3 regions of the Microcoleus sp. N9_B4 genome follow, and region 1 is predicted to be linked to each of the others. Evidence: riboswitches for the same ligand, from Rfam matches in the RefSeq annotation. Region 1 holds a riboswitch; each other region holds the start of a gene.

Evidence for each region. A riboswitch is a leader RNA that binds a small molecule or an ion and turns the genes downstream of it on or off. The one in region 1 is predicted to bind cobalamin.
Region 2: it holds a riboswitch for cobalamin, as region 1 does, so the genes downstream of both, cobG (precorrin-3B synthase) here and QUA43_RS01075 (energy-coupling factor ABC transporter permease) in region 1, are expected to answer to the same signal.
Region 3: it holds a riboswitch for cobalamin, as region 1 does, so the genes downstream of both, metE (5-methyltetrahydropteroyltriglutamate--homocysteine S-methyltransferase) here and QUA43_RS01075 (energy-coupling factor ABC transporter permease) in region 1, are expected to answer to the same signal.

The regions. Positions count from the first base shown of each region.
Region 1 covers NZ_JAUBRC010000001.1:239,618-245,830, forward strand. Annotated here, with positions in the region: gene QUA43_RS01065 (FAD-dependent oxidoreductase) at 1-1,346, opposite strand, end outside; gene QUA43_RS01070 (Uma2 family endonuclease) at 1,595-2,335, opposite strand; cobalamin riboswitch at 2,505-2,651, shown strand; gene QUA43_RS01075 (energy-coupling factor ABC transporter permease) at 2,713-3,435, shown strand; gene QUA43_RS01080 (energy-coupling factor ABC transporter substrate-binding protein) at 3,439-3,771, shown strand; gene cbiQ (cobalt ECF transporter T component CbiQ) at 3,846-4,646, shown strand; gene QUA43_RS01090 (ABC transporter substrate-binding protein) at 5,094-6,213, shown strand, end outside.
Region 2 covers NZ_JAUBRC010000002.1:133,142-139,354, reverse strand. Annotated here, with positions in the region: gene fabF (beta-ketoacyl-ACP synthase II) at 1-657, shown strand, start outside; gene psbA (photosystem II q(b) protein) at 1,103-2,185, opposite strand; adenosylcobalamin-variant (AdoCbl-variant) riboswitch at 2,395-2,474, shown strand; gene cobG (precorrin-3B synthase) at 2,483-4,006, shown strand; gene QUA43_RS01820 (precorrin-8X methylmutase) at 4,140-4,769, shown strand; gene QUA43_RS01815 (precorrin-2 C(20)-methyltransferase) at 4,766-5,476, shown strand; gene psbA (photosystem II q(b) protein) at 5,705-6,213, shown strand, end outside.
Region 3 covers NZ_JAUBRC010000004.1:93,214-99,426, reverse strand. Annotated here, with positions in the region: gene metE (5-methyltetrahydropteroyltriglutamate--homocysteine S-methyltransferase) at 1-1,136, opposite strand, end outside; cobalamin riboswitch at 1,524-1,670, opposite strand; gene QUA43_RS03890 (iron chelate uptake ABC transporter family permease subunit) at 1,865-2,314, shown strand; gene QUA43_RS03885 (hypothetical protein) at 2,322-2,549, shown strand; gene QUA43_RS03880 (hypothetical protein) at 2,740-2,952, opposite strand; gene QUA43_RS03875 (hypothetical protein) at 2,997-3,359, opposite strand; gene QUA43_RS03870 (response regulator) at 3,685-4,416, shown strand; gene QUA43_RS03865 (adenylate/guanylate cyclase domain-containing protein) at 4,423-5,031, shown strand; gene QUA43_RS03860 (fused MFS/spermidine synthase) at 5,118-6,053, shown strand.

The DNA of each region.
Region 1 (6,213 bases):
GAACAGGCTAACCCTTCAAATCCAGAACACGGACTGACCACTGCCAGGTTAGGAACGTTTTTAATTAATGCGTGGCGGATGCCAATATTGAAGGTAGGCTTTTTAAAAGCCATACTTTTAAACCATCCTAGACTGTTTGCTTTCTCGCGAATACCCTGGATACCTCCGCGGATATCAAAATGATAGCTAAATGTTCCCAGTGCCTCATTAGCAGGTACGCCACCTAACAGCATTTGTGCGCCAGTTAAAGGTTCTACAACTCCCGTCACATTGCCGACGTGTCTGATATAAAGTTCTGAGGCATAAGTAACAGAAGTAGCCCCCAAACTCCTCAGCCAAGTTGTAATAAATAACATCTCTCTTTGCATATTAGCCGTGGGTTTGCTCCCGCTTTTCGCTAAGGCTTCGGCTTCGCTGGCGGTGACTGCAAATAAAAGCGCATTCCACGAATGTCTTTCATTTGGAAGTATTGCTATATTTCCCCGATCTAAAATTACGCCGGTTTCAGGAAAAGATAGCTTTATTCCTCTAAAGGAGTGGTACGCTACAGACAGAGCCAGCGACCGAACATCGATGTAATCGTTTCCCACCCACAGAGTTTTGAGATTGCCTTTAGTGTCCCTCATTTCCCGCCGGAGTTCTTCTGCTAGTTGGGCATCCTTGCCAGCAGCGTACAGCAAAAATTTTTGACTCTCTGAATCGGCTAGATTTGTGAAGCGTTTTAGATAAATATAATCGAATTCTTTCAGTGCTCTTGCACTGAGTCCTTGCGTTTCAAAAACGAGGGTGACTGGAAGTTCTGAATTAGGCAGACCCAATGTTTCAAATCCCTGCAACTTTCTCACGCCGGCAGCTTGAGCTAATTCGGCATTGACAGTGGCATCAATAAATTGCTTGCCGGCATAAACTACGCCTTTAGAGGTGGTTATACTGGCAATTTTTTGCCCTGCTTTAGTGACTGATTGAATTTCTACTTTGCTGAGGAGATCTGCCCCAGCTTGTACCAGCATTTCTTTCAGCGCTGCACTGGCTTTGCGGGAGTCAAGTGCAATTGCCTTAACGCCGGATTTTTGTAAAAATTCTTTATAGATTGTCGCCGGTGAACCAAAGGTATCTAACTTTAAAGATTGTTGAAGTTCTTCACTAATCTGAGTTCTATCTAAATAAGCAAGACCGCCTCTTACCAAATGCCCGCCAATTCCTTCTTGCAAGCTTGCTTTCGACATCAGCAGAATTCGCGGATAACGCTTTGTGCGGCGACGATATTCTCTGGCCGCCGAGATAACAGCTAGAACTCCTGGAACTTCATCACCAAAACAGATGACATCGTAAGAACGCAGATCCATGACCATTATTTAATAACCTCTCCTGATTTTCATCTTTTCGAGCTGGAGCTCAATGTTTGCCGTCAAACTCTCTGTTTTTCGCAAATCTAGCCCCATTTTCCCCGATTTTTGCGATAAATATTCACATATTCCTGGATTCAGTAACTGGGTTTTTTCCAGAAAAGCTTTCGTTGAGGACGATCGATCTCGGTTAAAAAACCCGGTTTGTGAGCCTCAAGAGTGTGTAAGTGTTGTACTCTTGACTGCCATCAGCCCAGATTATCAGGATCTATCCCCAACTCCCGCAATCGCTGAGCTAGTCGATCGGAACGTTGGGCCAATCGATCGGCGCGCTGCGATTCCTGTTGGGCGCGCTGCGATTCCTGTTGGGCGCGCTGCGCTGATTCTTTCACCTGTTCTTCAGGAGTCAGATAACGTTTTCCATCGGCATCATACCAATACAACCACTCCCTTGTCACCCCAGAATAACTTCCCCTTTCACAACCAATCCCCAAACCAATTTCAGGCATCCAAACTGGATTTCCTGACTGTAACTCGTACTTCCCATTGACTAACTTGTGTACTTCCAAATGAGGTTTACGACGGCGGCGGGAAGAATAAATGACGTAATAAAGTACGCCTAAAGCTTGATATTCCTCCAACTTTGTGCTGTATTCCTTGCGATAAGTTGGAGAAACTACTTCTAGCACAAAAGTCGGCAGAACATTTTCATCCCACAGCACGTAACTGGGACGCAATTCTTCATCATAAAACCTTTCTACACCTAAACTTAAAAAAGCATCGGGCACAATGGGAGGTTTATCGGGGTGATGATAAATACCCATATCTATGCCAAAAAACCAGTCCATGCGTTCTGCCCAAAGTATGAGCAATATTGCTTTTAACAACCCTGGTATTAGTTCTTGCAGTTCGTTATCCACAGGCGTTTCATCTGAGTCTGGTAGTTCATCGGCTGAGGGCCAGTGCCTCGGAAATTTGTAATCTAACATGGCGGCTTTCCTCAAAACTCATTAATATTATACCGTTGATTTGTTGAGCGATAGTATTTATGGAACGAACCGCGAAGACGCGAAAGAAGAGAAGATGATCGGTAATCTCGACTGAGTTGAGCTGAATGAATTTTTGTAAAATATTTGCTGAGACTTACGCGATCGACTAAACTATGTCTAACCAGTCGGTTCTAATGGGGAGCAGCCGTTAGAGGAAACGGGGAAAGTTCGGTGTAAGTCCGGCGCTGTCCCGCAACTGTAATGAGAGTTTTGTCGCTTTCTGAGTCAGGATGCCCGCCGATGTGTTAGTTTACATAGTCTCATCTGCGAGGTTCAGTGTGAAGGCCAGAAATCGGAAATTGGTCAGCTTGGGATTGATGGCTGGCTTGAGTTGTTATATTGTCCTGGGCACGGCAACGCCCGCCGCAGCTATGCACATTTCGGAAGGTTTTTTGCCGGTGCAATGGGCTGCGTTTTGGTGGATTGTGGCGCTGCCTTTTTTTGCAGTAGGTTTGCGCTCAATTACTCGTATTACAAAAGAACACCCGGAACTTAAACTATTGCTAGCTTTAGCCGGTGCGTTTACTTTTGTACTTTCTGCTTTAAAAATTCCCTCGGTAACGGGGAGTTGTTCTCACCCAACGGGTACCGGTTTGGGTGCAATTTTGTTCGGCCCTTCGGTGATGGCTGTACTGGGGGCTTTAGTTCTGCTGTTTCAAACGTTACTGTTAGCGCATGGTGGGCTGACAACGCTGGGAGCTAATATGTTTTCGATGGCGATTGTTGGCCCTTTTGCTGCGTATTTTATCTATAAATTGCTGTTGCGAACTGGCAGGCAACGGGCGGCAATTTTTTGTGCGGCGGCTTTGGCAGATTTGCTGACTTACGTGGTTACTTCGATTCAGTTGGCATTAGCTTTCCCCGCAGCAAGTGGCGGTTTTATGGCTTCGTTTCTCAAGTTTGCTGGCATCTTTGCTATCACTCAAGTACCCCTTGCGATTAGTGAGGGATTGCTGACTGTATTGGTCTGGAATTGGCTGCATTCTTACGGGCAGCAAGAGCTAAAAACTCTCAAGTTATTGATGAGACAGGAGTCATAAGCCATGAGTCAAAAAAACACAAGAAATCAGCAAGCTACTTCACAACAAAATTGGATGTTGGTAATTGCTGTTATCGCGCTTGCCGTTATTCCCCTAGTTTTTGTCCGGGGTGAATACGGCGGAGCGGATGGGGAAGCTGAGAAAGCGATTACGGAAATTCAACCGGACTATCAACCTTGGTTTAACCACTTTTTTGAGCCTGCTAGCGGAGAAATTGAAAGTTTGCTGTTTGCGACTCAAGCAGCGCTAGGGGCTGGCGTAATTGGCTACGCGATCGGGCTTTATAAGGGACGCACGGAATCTCATAAATCTGATGATGAATCGCCGTCGGAATAAATGGCGAATAAACGGCGAATAGAATTCGCTTCTACACATACAAAGTCCGCCTGCGCGGACTGGAAGACTTTGGAATGAATCATCAGATTGATAGTCTGGCTTATACAAATCGCTTGCGGGGATTGCCGCCAAGTCACAAGTTATCCTTTGCGATCGCCCTGTTAATTCTGTCTCTAGTTTCTGGGGCGATCGTCCAATTGTCGATCGCCCTTTGGTTGGCCGTCTGGATCGTCGTCTATGCGGGTATTCCGGGGAAACTGTATTTGCGGTTGCTGTCGCTACCGTTGATGTTTTTGCTGACAAGTTTGCCTGCTTTGGCGATGGGTGCGGTTGAGTTAAGTCAAATCCAGGAAATTCAGTGGGATATTTGGCAAGGTTGGGGCATTAGCATCGGCACTTTTTATCTGTATGTGAGTCGCACTGGAATATACCAAGTGAGCTTGCTATTTGCCCGCGCCTTCGCATCGACAAGTTGTATGTATTTCATCCTCTTGACAGTTCCATTTACCGAAATCTTGCAAATTCTCAGACAATTACGCTGTCCAGAGTTGGTCACAGAACTGCTATTACTAATGTATCGGTTTATTTTTAGCTTATTGGCGATCGCCGATGAACTTTGGATTGCCCAAAACTCCCGCTGCGGCTACCGCACTTGGAAACTAGGAATGCGTAGTTTAAGCATTTTAATCGGGCAATTGCTTCAGCGAACTTTGGAAAACTACCGTCAAGTTTCGTTGAGTTTAGCGTCACGGGGCTTTAATGGAGAACTGCGCGTTTGGAATTCTTACCCTTACAAACCTTCGCGAAGATATACATTAGAAGCTTTGTTTGGTTGCACGGTTTTAACTTTGTTAAGTGTGGTATTTCAACGCTAAATTTATTGTTATTTCTGGACGAATGGGGGCCAGAAACCGGGTTTTTTACCGAACCTGCGAGCTATAACGTGTCTTTTCGTAATAAAACCCGGTTTCTTTGGTCGGAGTGGGTAAGTCCTGCATTATATTCACGATTAGTGGCGGTGGTTAATATCAACGAGACTTACGCATCACAAGCAAAGAAACCGGGTTTTTACTGAATCTGCGGGTTGTAACCAAGTATTCTCGCCAAAAACCCGGTTTCTGACTACCCGCGCGTCCACGACTATTGTTGATAATTCTCCTATTCTCGTTAGTTTAGCGGGCCGGATTTGCATAAGGGCGATCGCACTTCCTGCAACAGCTATTACAAATATGACTTTTATGAACTTAATTAATGAATTATATGAATTGACGTAAACAGTAATTGAATGAATAATAACAGTATCAAAATAAAGAGAAAAAATCATGTATCAAGATACTAACAAAAAAAACAGCCCGCCGCCCATTGTTTTTATTATTGCCCTCGGCTTAATTGGGTTTGGCGCATACAAGTTCCTTCCCGGTTTATTGAAAGCCCAAACTTCAAATACACCTACATCTACATCTACACCTGCAACGATCGCACCCGGAACGATCGCAAATCGCATCAGTTTAGGAAACCAAATATTAGTAGCCTCCCAAACAACAGCAGCCAAACAAGCAGGAACTCAAGCTTTTGCTGAGGGTAATTACCAAGCTGCCGCCGAATATTTTGAGAAATCGCTGCAACAAAATCGCAACGATCCGGAAACCATTATTTATTTGAATAATTCCAAAGCAAGCAATGGTTCTTACTTGAAAATTGCTGTCAGCGTCCCCATTGGTAGCAACCCCAATGTCGCCCAAGAAATCCTTCGAGGTGTTGCCCAAGCTCAGGATGAAGTCAATACTAGCGGTGGCATAAACGGGGCAAAACTGCAAGTAGAAATTGTCAACGATGACAACAGTCAAGAGGTTGTCAGAGAAGTTGCAAGGACATTGACAAAAGATCCGAGTATACTAGGAGTAATTGGACACAATGCTAGCAACGCATCTCTCGAAGCTGCTCCGATCTATCAGCAAGAAAAACTGGTAATGGTTACACCGACGAGCTTTGCCAATAATCTATCAGGATTTGGCAGCTACATATTTCGGACAGTACCCAATATTAGCTTAATGGCTGCTCCTTTAGCAGAATATGCAGTCAAAACAGCAGGCCAAACTAATATTGCCATTTGTTATGACTCCCAAGCACCGGATAACATATCATTTAAAGATGAATTTGTAGCATCTCTTACTGCTGCTGGCGGCAAATTAGTTCCTACTGTTTGCGACTTTTCATTACCCTCTTTTAATCCCGAAAGTGCGATCGCCGATGCTGTCAGCAAAGGTGCACAAGGATTGATGGTAGCACCCCACATCGATCGCATTGACCGTGCGATTTCTCTGGCTCGCAGTAATCGAGGCAAATTGCCACTCTACGGCAGCACTACGCTCTACACCTTTCAAACTTTAAAAGACGGACAAAAAGACGTTGACGGGCTTGTTTTGCCCGTTCCCTGGCATC
Region 2 (6,213 bases), on a different contig from region 1:
CCTTTGTGCGTGGCGGGTTTTGCTGCGGCGAGGGCGCTTTCGACTCGCAATGATGACCCGACTCATGCTTGCCGTCCGTTCGATCGCGATCGTGATGGTTTTGTCGTCGGCGAAGGTGCTGGCATTCTGATTCTAGAAGAAATGGAACACGCTCTGGCGCGTGGCGCGAAGATTTACGCAGAAATCGTCGGCTACGGTTTAACTTGCGATGCGTATCACATGACTTCTCCGGTACCGGGGGGGGAGGGTGCGTCGCGGGCGATGGCTTTAGCGCTCAAGGATGGGGGTTTGACGCCGGATCAAGTGAGCTATATCAACGCTCACGGCACGAGCACGCTTCCCAACGATTCTACGGAAACGAAAGCGATTAAAAAGACTTTGGGAGACCATGCTTACAAAGTAGCAATTAGTTCTACCAAGTCGATGACGGGTCATCTTTTGGGCGGTTCTGGGGGAATTGAGGCGGTGGCGACGGTAATGTCGATCGCCAATGACAAAATCCCGCCGACAATTAATCTGGAAAATCCCGATCCTGAGTGCGATTTGGACTATGTTCCTCATACAAGCCGCGATCTAAAAGTTGATGTAGCGCTGTCGAATTCTTTTGGATTTGGTGGCCACAACGTGACTCTGGCATTCAAGAAGTTTGTTCAGTAGCGGGCAATTTGAAAGTTGAGAATAAAAAGGTGAAAAATTAATTTTTCACCTTTTTATTTTTAGATAAATTTTAGATTTGGCGATCGGCTATTAAGTAAATCAAATTAACTTAACCTAAAATGCGATCGCGCCTTAGATCCCCGCAGCACTTTAACTGCTGGGAGGTTCTGCCTATTCTGTTTTTTGATTAGCCATTACTCATACCATGTCCGGGTGAGCGCTTGACTCAAAACGCTTACTTGTCATGAGTCAAGGGCAACGAAGTAAGCGCATTGCCGAAAGGCCGAGATTATTCTTCAGTTCCTTCAGGACTCTGAATAACAACTACTCAAGCGGACTTGATATCACTTAGTTTCTTAAGAGAAACAGTTCTCGAAAAATATTTTTACCCAAACAAAAAGCGCCCCTATTACTAGGAGCGCTTTTTGTAATCTCAGACTAAAACTTAGCCATTGATAGAAGGAGCAACCAAAGCTACAGGAGTGACTTCACTTGCAGCCAAGTCGAGAGGGAAGTTGTGAGCATTGCGCTCGTGCATCACTTCCATACCCAAGTTAGCGCGGTTGATCACATCAGCCCAAGTATTGATGACACGACCTTGAGAGTCGATAATCGATTGGTTGAAGTTGAAACCGTTCAAGTTGAAAGCCATCGTGGAGATACCCAAAGCGGTAAACCAGATACCTACTACTGGCCATGCACCTAACAAGAAGTGCAAAGAACGGCTGTTGTTGAAAGAAGCGTATTGGAAAATCAAACGACCGAAGTAGCCGTGGGCTGCAACGATGTTGTAGGTTTCTTCTTCTTGACCGAATTTGTAACCGTAGTTTTGCGATTCGGTTTCGGTTGTTTCACGAACCAAAGAGGAAGTAACGAGAGAACCGTGCATGGCGGAGAACAAGCTACCACCGAAGACACCAGCAACTCCCAACATGTGGAAGGGGTGCATCAGGATGTTGTGCTCGGCTTGGAACACAATCATGAAGTTGAATGTGCCGGAGATACCCAAGGGCATACCGTCTGAGAAGGAACCTTGTCCAATTGGGTAGATCAAGAATACTGCGGTGGCTGCTGCAACTGGTGCAGAGTAAGCGACGCAGATCCAAGGACGCATACCTAAGCGGTAGGACAATTCCCATTCACGACCCATGTAGCAAAATACACCGATCAGGAAGTGGAAAATTACCAATTGGTAAGGGCCGCCGTTGTACAACCACTCATCGAGGGAAGCTGCTTCCCAGATTGGGTAGAAGTGCAAGCCGATGGCGTTGGATGAAGGAACAACAGCACCTGTGATGATGTTGTTACCGTACATTAAGGAACCTGCTACTGGTTCACGGATGCCGTCGATGTCCACTGGAGGGGCAGCGATGAAGGCGATGATGTAGCAGATGGTGGCGCTGAGCAAGGTGGGAATCATCAAGACTCCGAACCAACCTACATAAATGCGGTTGTCGGTGCTTGTTACCCACTCACAAAAGCGTTCCCAGACGTTGGCGCTTTCGCGCTGCTGTAAGGTTGTTGTCATGGTTTTATGATTGCTGTATTTGGTTTTCAATGTTCGGATGATGTTTCTATTATTAACGGTTTTGTTAACGTTTGTAAAGGGGTTTAGCGACAGTTAAACTGATGACTGCGATTAGGAAAACTGATGAAACCAGAGAGATGGGCGATCGCCAGAAGTTTTGTTAAGAAAGTTGAGGGTTTTGCTTTCTGTGCGTCAGCTCGTGATACCTTTCTAAAACCTGAAAGCGGGAAAGTCCGGTGCAATTCCGGCGCTGTGCCGCAACTGTAAAAGTCAGAATGCCGATTTCGGGGGCGCTTTGTGGGCGTTTACTTTTGGATTCCCTGCGTAGCACGGGGAGGAGATTATTTGTTAGCTTTGACTGATTTGCCGACTTGTCCGGGTTTATTTTACGGTTCCCAAGCCCGAGACGGAGTTTTATCAAGAATGCGGATTCCGGGGGGAATTTTAAACGCGCAGCAGTGTTGGACGATCGCGGATTTGGCAGATCAATACAGTACCGGCTGTTTGCAAGTGACAAATCGGGCAAATTTGCAAATCCGAGAAGTGAACTCGGAAATTGCCCCAGAAGTCTGGAACCGCTTGCAGGAATTGGGGATAGCGTCTCGCCGCGTGGAAGTTGACCCGATTCGCAATATTATGGCAAGTCCGACAGCCGGGATCGATCGCCAGCAGTTACTCGATACTCGCCCGCTAGTGAAAGCTTGGGATGATTACCTGCAAACGCATCCCGAATTATCGGAACTTTCGCCTAAGTTCAGTATTGGCCTCGACGGCGGGGAATCGGTTTCGATCCGCGATTTACGCAACGATATTTTATTAGCTGCTGAAGGGCGTTCAACCCAATCAGAAATCGTTTTTCGGCTGCATTTAAACGGCGAAAAAGGAATTTCAATCCAAGAATCGCAATGTATTTCAGTATTAGCCGCCCTCGCTAGCACTTATCTTGAATACACCAAAAATCAACCTCGAATTGATGGCAAAAAACCGCGTTTGCGTCACCTGCTGGCAGATTGGGGCGCTGAAAGTTATCTAGAAAAGGTACAGCAGAATTTACCATTTTTATTGCAATTCACATCTTGCACCTTTCCCCAAAACAGGCAAGATGCCTCATCTGAAAAATCCCTCCCCAATCACCGACATCTCGGCATTCATCCTCAGCGACAGTCCGGTTTCTCCTACATGGGAATTGCACTGCCTCTCGGTAGGCTAGAATCAAAACAACTGCGGAATTTGGCAAATTTAGCCCAAAAACTAGCCAGCGGTACCCTAAGACTTACGCCGTGGCAAAATCTGTTGATTTCCGATATCCCCAACTCCCAGCTTTTTGAGGTAAAACAGCAAATCGCCGATTTGGGATTGCACTCGTCGGCGACTCGCCTAGATTCGTGCTTGGTGGCTTGTGCTGGCAGCAGCGGCTGTGCGTCGGCGGCGACAGATACTCAAAGTCACGCCCTATCAATGGTGAGGGATTTAGCGCAAAAATTGACGATCGACCAACCGATTAACATTCATTTCAGCGGTTGCCAAAAGTCGTGCGCCCAGCATCGGCCAATTGATATCACGCTGGTGGGAATTCAGATTGAGCGAGGAGACGAGACGATCCAAGGTTACAAGATTTATGCGGGTAGAAAAGATTTGCCGTTCGGGCGACCAATTTTTCCGGCTGTGAGTGCGACCGAAATGCCCCATACGATCGAGCGAATGTTGCGGGTCTATCAGCGGTTTCGAGAGCCTGTGGAGTCATTTGGTGAGTTTGTCGATCGGCGGGCGATCGACCAATTCCAGGAGTTGTTGAGCACAGAAAATCGGAATTTAAACTGAAAACAGACAAATTTTAAGCATTTCTCTTCCTATCTCTCTTGATATTTCTTCCTTCGCGCCCTTCGCGCCTTCGCGGTTCATTCAAAAAATCTATTTCACAAATCCCACAAACTTCCCATAGCAGTTTTAAAGAATGATTGACTACATTCGAGACGGAACAGAAATCTACACCAAATCCTTCGCCACAATTCGAGCCGAAGCAGATTTGTCAAGCTTGCCGCCCGATTTAGAATCGGTAGCCGTGCGACTAATTCACAGTTGCGGCATGACCGATATTGTTGCAGATTTAGCAGCTTCGCCCGGGGCCGCAACCTGCGGACGCCAAGCCCTGTCTGCAGGTGCGCCCATCCTGTGCGATGCCCGGATGGTGGCTGAAGGCATCACTCGCAAACGCCTTCCGGCTGACAACCCGGTGATTTGCACCCTCTGGCATTCCGAAATCCCGGAGTTGGCGCGGCAAATCGGAAATACTCGATCGGCGGCGGCGCTTGATTTATGGCTGGACAACTTGCAGGGTGCGGTTGTGGCCATCGGCAATGCCCCGACTGCTTTGTTCCGACTGCTGGAAATGCTGGATGCCGGAGCACCCAAACCGGCTTTAATTCTGGGTTTCCCGGTAGGATTTGTGGGGGCTGCCGAATCCAAAGCCGAACTGGCCGCCAACAGTCGGGGAGTGCCATTTATTACGTTGCACGGGCGGCGCGGTGGCAGTGCAATGGCAACGGCGGCTGTGAATGCGTTAGCGAAAAAGGATGAATTATGACTAAGGCGAATGGTAAATTGTACGGTTTGGGTATTGGCCCTGGCGATCCAGAATTGATTACTTTGAAAGCTTATCGGATTTTGCAATCGGTGCCGGTGATTGCATATCCGGCGATGGAAAATGGTAAGGTGCTGGCGCGGGCGATTGTTGCTGATTATCTGCGATCGGAGCAAATTGAGATTCCGATGCCGTTGCCTTTTAGTCCGACGCGATCGTCTCAACCTTATTATGATGTTGCTGCCGAGAAAATTGCCGCACATCTGAGCGAGGGACAGGATGTGGCCGTGCTATGTGAGGGCGAACCTTTTCTCTACGGCTCGTTTATGTATCTATTCAACCGTTTGTCGGCGAGATTTACCACTGAAGTTGTGCCGGGAATTTCTTCCACAATGGCGAGTGCGGCTGCGTTGGGAGTGCCGCTAACTTATCGTAACGATGTGTTAAGCATTATGCCTGCGACGCTGGATGCTGAGGTTTTGCGCGATCGACTGGCGGTTGTTGATGCTGCTGTGATTATTAAGCTGGGCAGGCATTTTGCGAAAGTCCGGGACGTGCTCATTGAGTTGGGACAGTTCGATCGAGCACTGTATATAGAACGCGCAACTATGCCGAATCAGCGAATTCGGGCGATCGCAGATGTCGATCCCGCTGAAGTTCCCTATTGGGCTCTCATTCTGATACCTAGCCAGCAGAAATCTGTATCTTAATATTTCCATGCCTGAAGGCGACGCGCTTCCAGGCTTTACCTACTTTTTTGTGCATTCTTACCTCTTTATCGAGTTTTTTTCATATTAATAACTTAAGCTTATACCTTTCATTAGTTAATCTGTTGTTAAAAAACTTTACAAACCTGAGAATATGCTTTATATTTATTTACATGGCGGAACACAAAGCCGTCACGAACATTGAAAACAAAATAAAGCAATCATAAACAAATGACAACAACCTTACAGCAGCGCGAAAGCGCCAACGTCTGGGAACGCTTTTGTGAGTGGGTAACAAGCACCGACAACCGCATTTATGTAGGTTGGTTCGGAGTCTTGATGATTCCCACCTTGCTCAGCGCCACCATCTGCTACATCATCGCCTTCATCGCTGCCCCTCCAGTGGACATCGACGGCATCCGCGAACCAGTAGCAGGTTCCTTGATGTACGGTAACAACATCATCACAGGTGCTGTTGTTCCTTCATCCAACGCCATTGGCTTGCACTTCTACCCAATCTGGGAAGCAGCTTCCCTCGATGAGTGGTTGTACAACGGCGGCCCTTACCAATTGGTAATTTTCCACTTCCTGATCGGTGTATTTTGCTACATGGGTCGCGAATGGGAACTGTCCTACCGCTTAGGTATGCGTCCTTGGATTTGCGTCGCTTACTCTGCACCAGTTGCAGCAGCTACCGCAGTATTCTTGATCTACCCAATTGGACAAGGTTCGTTCTCAGA
Region 3 (6,213 bases), on a different contig from region 1:
GGACTAAATTGCTCGAATTTTGTCCAGGAATCGGTAATCTTGGCGCGATCGCTCTCAGTTTCTTCTCCTGCTAAACTGCGTGCCAAAAACTTCACCGCTTGCAGTTTTTGTTCTGCAAAACTAAACACATTGCGGAGAGGTTCTGGCAACTTTGTTTCCCGTTTGGCATCGTAGGGAACAAACTGCAATGATGCCGACGGCTGAATGACGATATTAGGCGTAATTCTCTGAATGTCTTGCAGCACTGGCAGCAATTGTTCTGGACGGATTTGCCAGATGTTGCGGGCATCCACAATGCCAACGCCCAGATGCTTATCTGGGGGAAATCCATATTGCTTGAGTAAATCTAAATTGCGTCCGCGAGTGAAGTCTAAACTAATCGCAGTAACAGGCAATGCCATCACCCAAGAATAAGCTTCACCCAAGTCCTCAAAGTAAGTGACAAGATGCAGCGGTAAATCGACTTTAACAAAGGCTTGATAAGCAGTTTGATAGTGTGCTTTGAAGTTGGTCGCATCTCCCAGAACTAAGGCTGGTTCGTGTATCTGCACTTCGGCAACCCCAAGGGCTTTTAATTGCGTCAAGAGTTCGATGTAGCGCGGCAGCAATTGCGCTAGAGAATCGTCCATTGCGCCATCTAACCGACTCAACCGCAGTAGCGTACAGGGGCCAAGAACGATCGGCACTGCCCGCTCCCCTAACGTCGCTTTTGCCCGCTGCACCGTCTCCAGAAAATCGCTGAAATCGGCTGGTTGCAGTTGGGTTGGAATTTCTGGCACGAGGTAGTGATAGTTGCTATCAAACCATTTGGTCATCTCTAGGGCCGGAATTCCTTCTTTGCCCCGTGCCATTGCAAAGTATCGATCGAGTCCTGATAACCCCTGAAAGCGTTTGGGAATTAGACCTAAACGAATTGTCCAGTCAAGCACGTGATCGTAGAGTGTAGTATCGCCTGCACCGATGCGATCGATGCCTGTCTGTAGCTGTGTTTTCCAGTTTTCTATTTCTACAGTTTGAACAGTAGACAGTAAAGTATCTGCCTCTAATTTGCCACTCCAAAAACCTTCCAAAGCTTTCTTAACTTCACGGTTTTTACCAATGCGGGGATATCCAAGAGTTGCCGTTAAAATTGACATAATTTCTCCTAAGTTGGGGTTGTCAATTGATTTATCAGTCCATAGAAACTCAGTCGGAAACCAACAGGTATCCGATGCCGAATTTCCGACAGCAATGCCATTAGATTGCAAGGCGCATCAAAGGCAAAACCATCTGAATTTCCAACAAAGCTATAAAAAAGCTGTTAGAAATTACAGCAGGCAAATGCCCAGCAAGATTCCTTGCATCTGAAACTAGATAATGCTGTTCATGCTAGTTTTTCAAACTTGCTATCTCGCCCTAGAAACCAATTCCACCACAGGTTTCTCGCGGGTTAAGGAGTATAATCGCCGATCGCGCAGCGTCTCTGAAAAAGAATCGAATTGAAAACAAAATGCTGAATACATCCGTACCTCGCAGATGGGTTAAATGAAACGATACAATCGGCGGGCATCCTGACTAAGAAACGATTGTACGCTTCATCACAGTTGCGGGACAGCGCCGGGTTCGCACCGGACTTTCCCCGTTTCCTCTAGTGGGTGATCTCCACCAGAACCGATTACTTCTGACAATAGCACATTTCTGAAAATTTGCAACCCCTCAGACAAATAGCGCGATGTATGTATAGTTTTTCGATCGACTGTTCATCTGTTCCCACGGTCGCCGCCTTCTGGTAAATGGGTTATTGTAGTTAACGAGTTCGATCGTTCCGCAAATCTAAACGGAGGACATATCGCGCTTTATTTTTAAAATCCAGTGGTGTAATCTAGTGAATTTGCAAAAAATCTGGCTAAAATATCGAGTTTTTCAGGCAGTTGTATTCTTAGGATTGGGTTTGCTATTAACCATCGCCCTTTCGCTTTCTTTGGGTGCGGTGCCGATGAGTGCCGAGCAATTGTGGCAAGCATTTCTGCACCGAGGTGATGCTGTCAATCAAACTATTTTCTGGGAATTGCGTTTGCCCAGAGTTGCGGCTGCGCTGACGGTTGGTGCGGCTTTGGGAATGTCGGGGGCTTTGCTGCAAGGTTTGCTCCGCAACGGTTTAGCCGATCCTTTTGTATTAGGAATTGCGGCGGGTGCGGGGTTGGTTGCGATTACCATGCTGACTTTGGGAATATTTCAAACTTGGCTGCCTTTGGCGGCTTGGATAGGTGCTATTTTAACTTCGATCGATTTTATCGCCGAATCAAAGCAGTTGGGCTGGAGATTTGCTGGGTAAGTTTAACGTGAAAAATGTCGCAGCCCAATTGCAAGGAGATAGCCCCGTGCGAGGCTACGTGATGCTTTCAGCGGAAAAGGTTTTAGAGGCTAATCCTGAAGTAATCATTATAGTCGATCGGGGTGAGGGAATTTTAGACCAATTTAAATCTGATTCATTTTGGAATCAACTAATACCAATTTTAAAAAAGAATGCAACAGTATTCTTGTTCCCCCCCTTAGCAAGGGGGGGCTAGGGGGGGTCGAAGAGTGTTGCACGATTTTAGAGAAATGGTATAACAGCCACCAAAAATAATCTAGTTTACGTTTTTGACTCCTATGGATTGGTCAACCCAGGTAGTATCGAAAAAATTGAGCAAGCAACTGCTCAACTTAAACAAGTTCTAGCTAAAAAGTAGAGATCCGATTTTGAGAGATAAAAAATCTCTAGAAATCCTGCAACAAATTGACTACAATTTCTCTAAAAGTGAGAAAGCTAAAGGCATTCCAAAGCCCGCAGCGATCGGAAACCTGGTTTTTGACACTGACTCTTAATGCTGTCGGATCGATCGGATATCTTGCACCATTGTCAGCAACAGGCAAGATGCCTGTTCCACAAAAGATAAGTTTTCTTGTGGAACAGGCATCTTGCCTGTTCATAAAAGGTTAATGGAGAATAGTGCAACATATGAGATCGATCGCCCTCAAGAAGCTAGATCCAGAGGTGGCAAACCGCGCAACTGTCGCAGCGAGTTGATACACATCTGACAGTCGCAGCCAAACAGCGCCACCGCCGCATCGCTTTCTTCTTCCGAAAAATCCAACATTGCCACCTGTTCGTCAGCAGGCCGCTGCCAACTGATTCTTACTTTAGAATTAGCAGCAGCTTTGCCAGGAAGCCGCACGCAAGTCAGGCGCTGAGTGTGGGGCGATCGCACGCAGCGGGGCGAATCAGCCGCTTGGCTTGGTGTTTCGCCAATTTGAGCGGGATTGGCGATCGCGCTCAAAGACATCACAGAGCCAAACAGCGTCGGACTTACCAATAAAGTGAGGAGCAATCTATTCATTTGTCGTCTTTAAGAACTTTAACGTATACAGTAGCCGATTATCTGTTGCAATTCAACAAGGTGTTCGTCCCATATCAGTAAGATTTGCCGTTATTAAGGCTTAAAAGCCCAATATTTGCCGCCCAAATATCTAATAATTTTCCGGGTATTGGCAACCAGCATTTTCTGATAAGTATCACCTTTGCTCCCCTGTTTAAGATTTGTTGCAATTTGAGTAAATTTAGCTCGCCAGTGATAGCAAATTCATCCAATGCGGGTAAACTGATTTCAGCAAGGACAACTCAAAGCAGCGAACAAGTTTACCTCAAAAACTAGGTGGGGAGTGATGAGTACAGTTTTAGTTGTGGAAGATTCCCGCAGCCAGCGGGAGTGCATTTCACATCAGTTGAGATGCAGCGGATTGAATGTAATTCAGGCATCTGACGGTGTGGAAGCGCTGGATAAAATTGAGAAAAATTGCCCTGATTTAGTATTATTAGATGTCATAATGCCCCGTCTGGATGGCTACGGGGTTTGCCGTTTAATAAAAGGTAATCCCGAAACTCGGAACATACCGGTGGTATTTTTAACAGGGAAGGGACAGCAGTTAGGTTTATTTGCGAGGTTCAAGGGCGATCGCGCCGAGGCTTATGTTAGCAAACCTTGGCAGCCGAGGGAACTTTTGGCAACGATCAAAAAAGTGTTGCTCAATGCCAATATTAAGTTCGATCGCGCTTCTGCAGACGCTTGGACGGAATACGGAATTTTAAACTTAAATACAGTAGAACTTTATCAAAGCCATGCCGATGCTTGGACAAAATACAGTTCCCAAATTATTAAATTGTACGATTCCAGCTTAGCAGCTTTCGAGCAAGCTTTGGCAATTGAACCGAGTCACTCGAATGCAAACAAGTACCGCAACCGAGTCCAGACAATTCGGGCAATTTTGATGCAAAAATTAGAGCAAACTAAACCCTGCAAAGTCTGCGATTATTATTACGGTAGGGACGGGATAAACTGTGCGGTGCATCCTGCTGGCCGCCCTCAAGAACTGTGTCGCGATTGGGAATTTAATTAAAATAAAATGAAAACAAATAACCGCGCTAACTTGGAAAAGTTGCTGCAAGAAAGAAACGAACATCCCGAAAGAATGGCTGAAATTGATGAAAAAATTAATGCAACTTTCCGCAAAAATTACGCAATTTTAGTAATGGATATGTCGGGATTTTCGCGCACGACACTCCGCTACGGAATTATTCATTTTTTGGCAATGATTCACCGGATGCACGGAATTGTCAAACCGATAATTTCCGAATACAGCGGCACTGTAGTTAAGGAGGAAGCCGACAATATTTTTGCAGTGTTTCCCGATGTAAAATCGGCGGTGGAAGCTGCGATTGACTCTGTGAAACAAACGGCTGCTGTCAACACGACACTGCCGCCGGAAATGGATATTTACCTCTGCATTGGTATTGGCTGTGGCGATGTTTTGATGCTGGAAGGAGAGGATATGTACGGATCTGAATTTAATCTGGCATCCAAGCTGGGAGAAGATTTGGCGGAACGGGGAGAGATTTTGCTCACGTCAGCAGCCTTTGAAAAGTTAGAAGGTGACAAGCAAGATTGGCAAAAAGTGGATTTTTCGATTTCGGGTTTGGAGTTGGTGGCATATAAACGGGCACTGTCTGCTTAATTTATATATATCGGCGATTAAAATCGCATTTACACGAACTCTCCTCTGCCTGCACAGACTAAAAAATAAGTGGGATTTGGTATTAAATGATTGACGATCGCAAAAATTGGCAAGGTATGAATTTAGCTGCCATTCAACAGCGGCTGGCTTGGCTGCAGCAACAGTCAGATAAACTTATTTTTTGCAAAGAGTCTGGTGTTCACTATGTTGCAGTCACAAAAGATCGATCGCACATTAAGCTATCTTTAGTAGAAAAAGTCAATCAGCACACAGATTTACTGCAATCTATTTTCGATCTCAACAATCCTTTACATCTAGTGTCTGAATATACTCAGGCGATGATGTTGGGTTTAGTGTGGCAAAGCCAACCTCAAAGAATATACATAGCTGGATTTGGCGGCGGCAGAATTCCCTTAGTTTTGCACCACTATTTGCCCGAAACTGTTATAGAATGTGCGGATGTCGATCCGATCGCGATCCAAGCAGCTACACAGTGTTTTGGGGTAAAATTCGACGATCGGCTGACTGTAACAATTCAAGACGGCAGAGAGTATTTAGAGCAGCAAAAATCAGATACTCAGTACGATATCATCATGATCGACGTAGCTTTTGGCAACGGCTACTTTCCGCATCGCCTATCCACCAAAGAATTTTATCAAATCTGCGAAAAACACTTGTCAAGCGAGGGAGTTGTGCTAGCAAATCTGCTGCACAGAGATCAGTTTTATGCCGAAAAAATCACGACTTTTCAAAGTGTGTTTTCTCAGGTGTGCGTGTGTGTTGGCCAGGAAAGTAATAGCATTTTGATTGGTAGCAACAGCCAGATTTTGGAGAAAGATGAGATTGTTGCTAAGGCCAAATATTTGCAAGATAGCTATCAATTTTCCTTTCCATTAACAGACAGGGCGCTTGAGGTAAAAGTAGGTAGAGAATTGGCGGAAGCTGTACCTACTTTAGACAAAGCTAAAATTTTTCATGACGATTCGCCGCCCGCTGGTTATTTTGATTGCTGGTTATTCTGATATCTATAATAAGTCCCGGTTTACTCTTTGTGGAACAGGCATCTTGCCTGTTGCTGATACGGCTTTCACGATGTTGAGATCACCCAGGGATTGAAAGAGACTGCGGGATGAAAAAGCCCTCTGAGTGCGATCGGATATAACCATCCACAATAGGGAAACG